One region of the Alteromonas sp. AWJ4_199 genome, then DNA from elsewhere that is predicted to be linked to it. Evidence: predicted binding sites of a transcription regulator. Region 1 holds the regulator's gene; each other region holds the start of a gene.
The links. Region 1 encodes sigma-54, which starts transcription at its own class of promoters, with help from an activator protein. Its sites were predicted from a motif close to GTTGGCACGNNNNTNGNNT; they were not measured.

Region 1 (3,288 bases):
GACTTATTCCCCTAGCAACTAGCCTTCTACTTGCCATCGCTAGCGGTGCGGTAATAGCCAGTGAAGAAGATTTTTCACAACCCATTAAGATAGGGTCAAACACCCAGTTTATTGATGGTAAAAACAAAACCGCGCTGTACAAGGAAGATGTACTTATTACCCAAGGTTCACTCCTAATCGAAGCTGATGAAGTAGAAGTAATAGCTACAGATGGCAGCGGCCGTGAAATATTTATCGCCCGTGGCAACCCTGCTAGCTATTCTCAATCACTAGAAGACGGTACACCGGTATCAGCGAAAGCCAATGAAATTCGCTATGAAGTAATTAATCGCACTATTTCTCTGGCGGGTAATGCTGAGCTACAGCAAGATACCAGTAAAGTGCAAGGTGATAAGATTACGTTCGATATGATTACTGAACAATTGCTTGCAACGGGTGGTGCCGGTGAAGATGGTGAAGGTCGTGTAACCACAGTATTTACTCCTGACACCATTCGTAAAACATCGTCTAAGAAAGACAACGAGGACAATGAATAGCAATGGCAACTTTGAGCGCTAAAAACCTTGCTAAATCGTATAAATCGCGACAGGTTGTTCGCGATGTAAGCCTTTCAGTGTCTACCGGTCAAATTGTCGGTCTTCTCGGCCCTAACGGCGCTGGTAAGACCACCACTTTTTACATGATTGTAGGCTTAGTCAACTTAGACAAAGGCAAAATCGAAATTGATGATAATGAGCTTACTCACCAGCCAATGCATGAGCGCGCACGCCGCGGTATAGGCTACCTCCCGCAAGAGGCATCAATATTTAGAAAGCTTACGGTATATGAAAATATCATGGCCATTTTGCAAACCCGTAAAGATTTAAATTCACAACAGCAAGAAGAAGAAGCTGATGCACTACTTGATGAATTTAATATCAACCATATACGTAATAGTACGGGCATGAGTTTGTCAGGGGGAGAACGTCGTCGCGTAGAGATTGCTCGCGCTTTGGCAGCGAAACCACAATTTATTTTGTTAGACGAACCATTTGCTGGTGTTGATCCAATATCAGTTAATGATATAAAGAAGATAATACAGCATCTTCGCGATAGGGGTATTGGTATCCTTATCACGGACCATAACGTACGCGAAACATTGGATGTTTGCGAAAAGGCGTACATTGTGAGTCATGGTGAGCTTATTGCGCAAGGAACCGCGGAACAGGTTTTAAGTAATCAAAAAGTAAGGGATGTATACCTAGGCGAACAATTCAGGCTATAGTTAATGTAACCGAATTGTCATTTTTCAGTTTCGCTCTGGTATATTCAATTTAGAGCATTTAAATAAGACGTAGATGAAACCATCTTTACAGCTAAAATTTAGCCAACAACTTACCATGACACCTCAGTTGCAGCAGGCCATCAAGCTGCTGCAGCTTTCTACGCTTGATCTTCAGCAAGAGATTCAAGAGGCACTCGACTCTAATCCACTGTTAGAAGTGGAAGAAGGTAACGACGAGCCACAAGTAGAAAAGAACAATGTCGATAGTGACGATAGTGCTGCTGAAGCGACAGCTTCTGCATCAAGCGACACGCTAGAGGCAGGAGATGCACTGGAGAAGAACGACCTTCCCGATGAGCTGCCTATCGACAGCACCTGGGACGAGTACTACTCCGCCTCTTCTGCGCCTGCGCCTGGCCCGTCTAATGATGACGAACAAATCTTCCAAGGTGAAACTACCGAAGACATCCAAGAGCATTTGCTTTGGCAAATGCGCCTCACTCACTTTTCAGACACTGACCGCGCTATTGCTACGGCTATCATCGACTCAATCGACGAATCCGGTTATCTAACCGTTACCCTTGACGATATCTTAGATGCTGTTAATGACGATGACTTAGAAGAGCCTATCGAAATGGACGAAATAGAATGTGTGCTTAAGCGCATTCAAATGTTCGACCCCATTGGTTCAGGTTCTCGTACACCTCAAGAGTGTCTTATGGTGCAATTGCGCCAGTTTTCAGAAGACACACCGTGGCTTGCTGAAGCGAAGCAGCTTATTGAGGAATATTCAGACTTACTGAGCAGTAAAGACTACCGCACGCTAATGCGTAAGAGCCGATTGAAAGAAGATCAGCTGCGCGAAGCAATGCGTTTACTCCAAACCTTGAATCCTCGCCCAGGTAGTGCTTTAGTTACTAAAGAGCCTGAATACGTTATTCCTGATGTCTCAGTAACCAAGAAAAATGGCCGTTGGGTGGTTGAGCTGAACCCCGACAGTCTGCCTAAATTAAGCGTAAATCAAACGTACGCAGCAATGAGTCGCCGTGCCAAGAACAGCAGCGATTCACAATTCATCCGCTCACACATGCAAGAGGCTAAGTGGTTCATAAAGAGCCTTGAATCTCGCAACGATACCTTGATGAAGGTTGCAAATTGCATTGTGCAGCAGCAAATGGGCTTTTTTGAGCACGGCCCGGAAATGATGAAACCAATGGTGCTAAATGATGTCGCAGAAATGGTAGATATGCACGAATCGACTATTTCGCGTGTGACAACACAGAAGTATATGCATACGCCCCGTGGCATCTTTGAATTGAAGTATTTCTTCTCAAGCCACGTAGCAACCGAGTCAGGTGGTGAGTGTTCATCTACAGCGATTCGTGCTTTGATCAAGAAGTTAGTGGCTGCGGAAAATCCTAGCAAGCCGCTAAGTGATAGCAAGATTGCTTCATTGTTGGCCGAGCAAGGCATAAAAGTCGCTCGGCGAACAATAGCAAAATACCGGGAATCGTTATCGATCCCGCCGTCGAACCAACGCAAAAGCCTTATCTAACCGGGCTTAATAATATAAGGAAGACGAAATATGCAAATCAACCTTACTGGTCATCATGTCGAAATCACCGACTCTTTGCGTAATTATGTCGATACGAAGTTCAGCAAACTTGAACGTCACTTTGATCACATTTCTAATGTGCATGTCATCCTGAACGTTGAAAAATTAAATCAAAAAGCTGAAGCGACTGTTCATTTAAGTGGCGCTGAAGTATTCGCATCCTCAGAAAATACCGACATGTATGCGGCGATTGACAGCATGGTTGATAAACTCGACCGGCAGGTAATCAAGCATAAGGAAAAACTGAAAAAACATTAGTAGTTAATTAAGCATGGATATACAAGCCATCGTAAGTCTGGACCGCACCGAGTGTGCGGTTCAGTGTAATAGTAAAAAGCGAATTCTTGAGATCATCGCTGATATCGCTGCCAAGCATAACGATAACATCGACCAGGCAACGGTTTTAAAT
Region 2 (3,288 bases), 710 kb from region 1:
AGTGTTGTAGTCGCTTAAGGCGCATTGCTCGTCTTCCAATCTGATACAAGCTGTTGCACGGATCATCAACCACTCGCGCTCTGCATCACCCGATAGCTTGTTCAAATCACCAAAGTCTACAATCTCTTGATATCTGTTTAGAAAAAGCCATGTGTTGCCAAGTGGTTCAGCTAAAAGGTTGATATCAGCACCCATCTCCAGAGCTTCAACAAACTCCATCTCAGCCGCAGTAAGGTAGCCATTAATAAGTAGTATCTCGCCCATCAAAATTTTGGCTGCGAGGTTCTGTGGGTCTTTCTGTAAGCTATTTTTAAGGTGAATATAGGCTTCGTCGTATTCGTTTTGATTAAACGCAGTAAGTGCTTTTTCATAGTCCTCTGACGTAGTAGCAAAACTGTTGAAAGCGATTAATGAAGAGGCAACTGCAGAGACAACGGCGCGTTTTACAACACGCTTTTTATTATTAAAAAAATCCATATTAACCTTCAATACATAGCCAAGCTGCTGGCTTAAAAATAGCATAAAAAAAGGTGGCCTAAGCCACCTTATAAAGATACGTGTTTTCTAAGCGTTTTTAAACTATTAAACGCGACGTTTACGTCTGTAAAGTACAAGCCCCAAACCCAAACTCATTAGTGCAAGGGCACCTGGCTCGCTTACTTGGGTAGGAGGTGTATCAGGACCATTGTCGATCGAAAATCCAAGTGCTGACAATTTGAAGCCAAAGTCACTGTCTTGAGACGCATTGTTATCGAAAATGGTATTGTATGCACCCACTAACCAGTATTGGGCGGCACTCAAGCCTGTAAATTCAGATTGATAATAGTTGCCCACTTGACTTCCAACAGAATAGTGACGCGTTGCAGCTTCTATAGCGCTAGTAGAAGCAATATCACTCCATGTAAAGTTTCCGCCACTTTCAAATTTTTCAATATCGTCCAGACCTACCACAGTTACTTCTTTAGAAGATCGTCCTCTATAACGGTAGATCGAAGAAAATGAACCAGACGTTAAAGTAACTTTTTCACTGAAGGACAGCAAAACCATGTCGAAGTCTTGTTTTCCTCTATCGCCTGTTCTTTTATTGTCTATTGTATGAGCATCTCCGTAGTCACTAGAAGTTTCATAGTTACTCTGGTTCGTAGAATCTTTATTTATAAGTCCATAACCTACCGCGTTGTTGCTCGAGTTTATCCAGCCATCGAGATTGCCCTGATTTCTAACCAAGTCATCGTTTTCATCAAGGTAACGCGAAGAGGTATATGAATCATACCGACTGTCGTAATAACCTGTATCAGACCAAGCAGTAAGCCCAACATAAACTGTTTTTCCGTCAACCGTAGTAACGGCGGTTCCGTTTGCAGAATCACCGATCAGTGAATATGAAATGCCGTTATTCACCAACGAGTAAGTTCCTTCATCTAAACTGCTGTCACTTCCTAATACGTTTCCAGAAAATACAAGAAAAACTGTCGCTAAACCTAAAAACTTCATATGGATTACTACCGAACCTGAATTTGCTTCATAAAATTACCGAGTACCTAGCGATTTTTGTGCCACATTTTATGTAGTTGATTTTTATTCGTTTTTTTTTAAATGCAATACATATGAGTTAGTCTTAGTAAAAAAAACTGACAGGTTGTACCACCTACCAGTGATCTAAAGTCTAATTGTCTTAAATGGCTTTTTTACGGCGCCATATGGCGAATAGAGAGCAAGCCATTAATAAGCCGATAGTACCAGGCTCAGACACTTCTGTAGTATCCGGTGTTCCTGTCGTTTCGGTAATTGAGAAACCAACATTAGCAAGTTTGAAAGCATCGTTGCCAATGTATCCACCAATATTGCCAAATACTGTGTTGTATGCCCCTACGAGCCAATATTGCGCAGATTCAGTGAATGCAAAATCTGCACGGTGTTCTAGGTAGTCACAGTTCTCGATATCGTAAGATGCCGAAGTAAGCGCATCTGCAACAATATCACTCCATGTATTTACACCAGAGGTCAAAGTAGAGGTGTCATTTAAGGCAGCTACTGAAACTTGACTATCGTTACTACTATATAGCCATGAAAAGCTCGCGCCAGTTAGTGTTACTGCAGAGTCAAATGAAAGCAGTACGAAGTCATAATCACGCTCAACATTGGTCACTCCGCTTTTATAAGCAGCCTTACTACCTTCATAATAATAGTTTAGGTTGTCGATAGCATGGTCAGAACTACCGTTGTAGTAAGCTTCGTCATTATTGGTAACTCCATAAGCCCAAGTATTTGAGATTTTTTGTAGGCTAGCGGCAACCACTGTTTCGCCAGTCACATTATTAGTATCTGAAAATGCAGACAAAGAAATGTTTACGCCATCAATCTCCACAGGAGAGTTATCAGGGTTAACACTATTGTAAACACCATCGTCGACTAGATCATAGGTATACTCACCAAGCGGAGAGTTACACTGCTTACTCTGGGTGTTGCTGCCACCCGATAAGCCGCAGTAGGAGTAATCATGCTTTTTATAATTGGTGGCAAATGCTGAATTGGCGCTCAGCGTCGATACCAGCGCCATCGAAAGTAATAGCAAGGTCTTGGAAGAAAAGGTTTTGTCTAGTAATCGCATAATTACTTTCCTATATAAAAAGCGCATAGCGCTTCAAGTACAAACCTTCCAAGCGTTGTACTATCTATATGCACACACTTTTTGGGGAAGTACTTAATTACAACATGGGGTTGTATGATATATGAACGGTGACCTGTTTAAGGTATGTGGCCGTATACCTAGTTATTACTGATTGGTGAGGTACTTAAGGAAGCAGGTTCTAAATTGTTAACCTTTGTGCGTTGTCCTCATTTGATAAAGTGGACTCATCTAAATGTATTGCATAGCTTTTTGAATGTGATATCGCAGAAATTAATGTGTGGAAGCTGGCTGTATTTTTACTTTGCTATGCGTTCACGCATATCTATGAAATAATTACCACAATTGTATATGTAGAAGTACGAGGACATATGTCTGAACAAAAACGTAAAGGGATATACTTACTTCCCAATTTATTAACAACAGCAGGTTTGTTTTCTGGTTTCTTTGCTGTTGTATCATCAATGAACGGCCGCTTTGAAGCAGCCGCTGTCGCAATTTTTGTGGCAATGATATTTGATGGTTTGGATGGGCGCGTAGCACGAATGACAAATACGCAGAGTGACTTCGGCGCTGAATATGATTCAATGGCCGATATGGTTTCATTTGGTATGGCACCTGCACTTGTTGCTTATAATTGGGGCTTAACCGAACTAGGC
Region 3 (3,288 bases), 140 kb from region 1:
GAGACAATGTCGCCTTTCGTTACATTTAGGCACGAGCATATAGACGCAGTGTCTGGCAGTGCATCGGCACCTAATGCTGGTGCGGCATCAGATGATGGCAGAATGAGGCTCTCTGGATGTTCAGGCAATTCGATGCTGTTAAGCGCATATTGTAATAGCGTATCGTAGTCGCTGGTATCGCCAACGAGTACAGCACCAAGCACAAGCTTTTGCTCGCTATCTACTACCAGCTTTTTATACACGCCTTCAGGCTGATTTAAGTAGGTGTAGCTAAGCGCACCTTCTGTACGTTCATGGGCATCGCCAATTGAGCCCACTTCAACGCCCATTAGCTTGAGTTTGGTACTCATATCTGCGCCTGTGAACTCGGCATCGCCGCCGGTGATATGACTTACAGCCGTGCGCGCCATGGTATATCCAGGTGCTACCAGGCCAAAGATTTTATTATCCCACAGCGCACATTCACCCACAGCGTAAATGTTTGGGTCAGATGTCACGCAGTGGTTATCAATGACAATACCGCCGCGCTCACCCAGTGTTAGCGCTGACTTTCTGCCGAGCTGGTCGGAAGGTCGAATACCAGCAGAAAAAAGAATCATGTCAGTTTCTAGTGCAGTGCCGTCAGCAAACACCATTTTATAGCGGCAGTTATCACCGGCCTCAATAGTTTGCGTTGCCTTTTGAGTGTGAACCGTAACGCCCAACGCTTCAATTTTGTCCTTAAGAACGTTACCACCTGCTTGGTCTAGCTGTACCGCCATAAGCTGCGGGGCAAACTCAACCACGTGGGTGTCGAGACCAGCTTGCTTTAATGCGTTAGCAGCTTCTAAACCCAACAGCCCACCACCAACAACAACCCCTACTTTGCTAACCGCTGCTGAAGCTTCAATAGCGAGTAGATCGTCTATAGTACGGTACACCAAGCAATGCTCTTGATCGTTGCCAGGGATGGGTGGCACAAATGGGTATGAGCCCGTGGCTAGCACAAGCTTATCGTAGCTAAACACCTGCCCTTCTGAAGTCGTCACCTTATTATTGTCACGGTCTATATCGGTAACCAAGGCATTGGTAACTACGTTTACGCCCCACTCGGCGTACTGAGCGGGTGTAGTAAGCGCTAAGTCATCAGCACTCGCGCCGCTAAAAAAAGATGACAGATAAACGCGGTCGTACGCAAGGCGTGACTCACCGCATAAAACGGTTATTTCTACATTGGCATCGCTTTGGTGAAGCTGCTCAACAAAATGATGCCCCACCATGCCGTTGCCTACGACGACAATTTGCGTTTTTGAGTCCAATGAAGTCATGGTATTCCCCTTTTTTCGGGACAAAAAAAAGCCCGCTTCAACTTTCGTTGATGCGGGCTTCGTTGCCTATTTTGCCAACGGTTTAGGTCGGCTAACACATTTTACGGAGTGTTATAAATCACACAATTTTCAGCGATTGACACAAATCACCAAAACACACTTTACGCTTATAGCTATCCAAGTTCAGTGCCAAAACCGTAAGCAATTGTTTTTATTTGATTTACTACAAAATAAGCATTATTCAGACTTCACAACTGCACCAAACAAACGCAAAACTGTGTTTACTTGGTGCATTAAGGCTTTCAAATAACTTAGGCCAGCTTATCCGTCGCTACGCGATAGCGAGGATCTTCAACCACATTAATTTCAACAAACTTATCGGCCTTGCGAAGCAGTGAGCGACACTCATCACTGATATGGCGAATGTGTAGCTTTTTACCCTGCTCTTCGTATTTGTCAGCAAGGGTATCTAGCGCATCAATACCTGATGAATCCCAAATGCGAGAGTCTTTGAAGTCAATAACTACATCGTTAGGGTCGTTGGCAATATCAAACAGGTCTTTGAAATGCGATACCGAGCCGAAGAACAGCGGGCCGTCTAGCTCATAGACTTTCCAACCGTCGTTATCGATATGGGATCTCGCTTCGATATGACGAGCGTGTTTCCATGCAAACACCAGTGCGGAAACGATAACACCCACCACAACCGCAATAGCCAGGTCAGCGATAACGGTAACGCCTGTTACTAGGAAAAGTACGAACGCATCCTCTTTGTTTACGCCGCGAATAATTCTGAATGACGCCCACTCAAATGTAGCGATAACCACCACGAACATAACGCCAACAAGGGCAGCGAGAGGAATCATTTCAATTAGCGGAGCAGCAAATAGAATAAAGCCTAATAATACAACCGCCGCGGTGATACCAGACAAGCGGCCACGGCCACCAGAGTTAATATTAATCATACTTTGGCCAATCATGGCGCAACCGCCCATACCGCCAAAGAAACCGTTTACGGTATTTGCAACGCCTTGGCCAACGCACTCTTTGTTACCACGTCCGCGGGTGTCCGTCATTTCATCAATTAATGAAAGGGTAAGAAGCGATTCTATAAGACCAACCAAGCAAAGAATCACTGAGGTAGGCAAAATGATCATGAAGGTTTCCCAGGTGAACGGCACCATAGGAATAGCAAAGCTAGGAAGTTCACCCGCTAGCGTTGCGGTATCGCGCTGGTCAGCTGGTAGCAAATCGCGAACAAAGTCGATTACAGTGCGCGCTTCAAGGTCAAGACCGTGTACTAACAAGGTTACCGTAACAATCGCTACCAGCGACGCAGGTACAGCTTTAGTTAGCTTTGGTAGTAAATAGATAATAGCCATAGTTAACGCCACAAGCCCTAACATCCAATATAGCAGCGTACCTTCCATCCACTGCAACTCACCGGCTGCGTTAGTGACTTTGAACTGGCCTAACTGCGCCAGGAAAATAACAATCGCCAAACCATTTACGAAGCCTAGCATTACCGGATATGGCACCAGTCGAATAAACTTCCCGAGCTTGAAAATACCGCACATTATTTGCAGTAAACCTGCCAAAATAACCGCGGCAAATAAATACTGCACGCCGTGTTGGGCAACCAGTGCCACCATTACAACGGCCATGGCGCCAGTAGCTCCAGAAATCATTCCTGGGCGGCCACCAATAGCGGAAGTGATCAAGCCCATCATGAAAGCCGCATAAAGACCAATCATTGGTTCTACGCCGGCTACAAATGCAAATGCTACGGCTTCAGGGACCAAGGCTAGCGCCACGGTAATACCTGATAGCACGTCGTTTTTAACGTTGCTGTCTTTACTGGTAATTAAATCGAACATGTTCTCTCAGAAGCTAAGATGTTAAACACAACAACCCACCGTGGCGTACACCGCGTGATAGCAGTACACCAAGTAGGCAGGATGATTTTTCGGCGATTCTATCA

Region 2: xdp1 (exosortase-dependent surface protein XDP1) is a predicted target of sigma-54. The motif match lies at 1,543-1,561, and genes of this name have one in related genera.
Region 3: nirB (nitrite reductase large subunit NirB) is a predicted target of sigma-54. The motif match lies at 1,483-1,501, and genes of this name have one in related genera.

Annotation. Positions count from the first base shown of each region.
Region 1 covers NZ_JBSWUR010000001.1:1,493,568-1,496,855, forward strand. Annotated here, with positions in the region: gene lptA (lipopolysaccharide transport periplasmic protein LptA) at 1-536, shown strand, start outside; gene lptC (LPS export ABC transporter periplasmic protein LptC) at 1-22, shown strand, start outside; gene lptB (LPS export ABC transporter ATP-binding protein) at 539-1,264, shown strand; gene ACXAER_RS06515 (RNA polymerase factor sigma-54) at 1,338-2,819, shown strand; gene hpf (ribosome hibernation promoting factor) at 2,850-3,137, shown strand; gene ptsN (PTS IIA-like nitrogen regulatory protein PtsN) at 3,151-3,288, shown strand, end outside.
Region 2 covers NZ_JBSWUR010000001.1:781,791-785,078, reverse strand. Annotated here, with positions in the region: gene prsT (XrtA/PEP-CTERM system TPR-repeat protein PrsT) at 1-477, opposite strand, end outside; gene xdp1 (exosortase-dependent surface protein XDP1) at 583-1,494, opposite strand; gene xdp1 (exosortase-dependent surface protein XDP1) at 1,676-2,611, opposite strand; gene pssA (CDP-diacylglycerol--serine O-phosphatidyltransferase) at 3,001-3,288, shown strand, end outside.
Region 3 covers NZ_JBSWUR010000001.1:1,632,048-1,635,335, forward strand. Annotated here, with positions in the region: gene nirB (nitrite reductase large subunit NirB) at 1-1,307, opposite strand, end outside; gene ACXAER_RS07080 (SulP family inorganic anion transporter) at 1,619-3,184, opposite strand.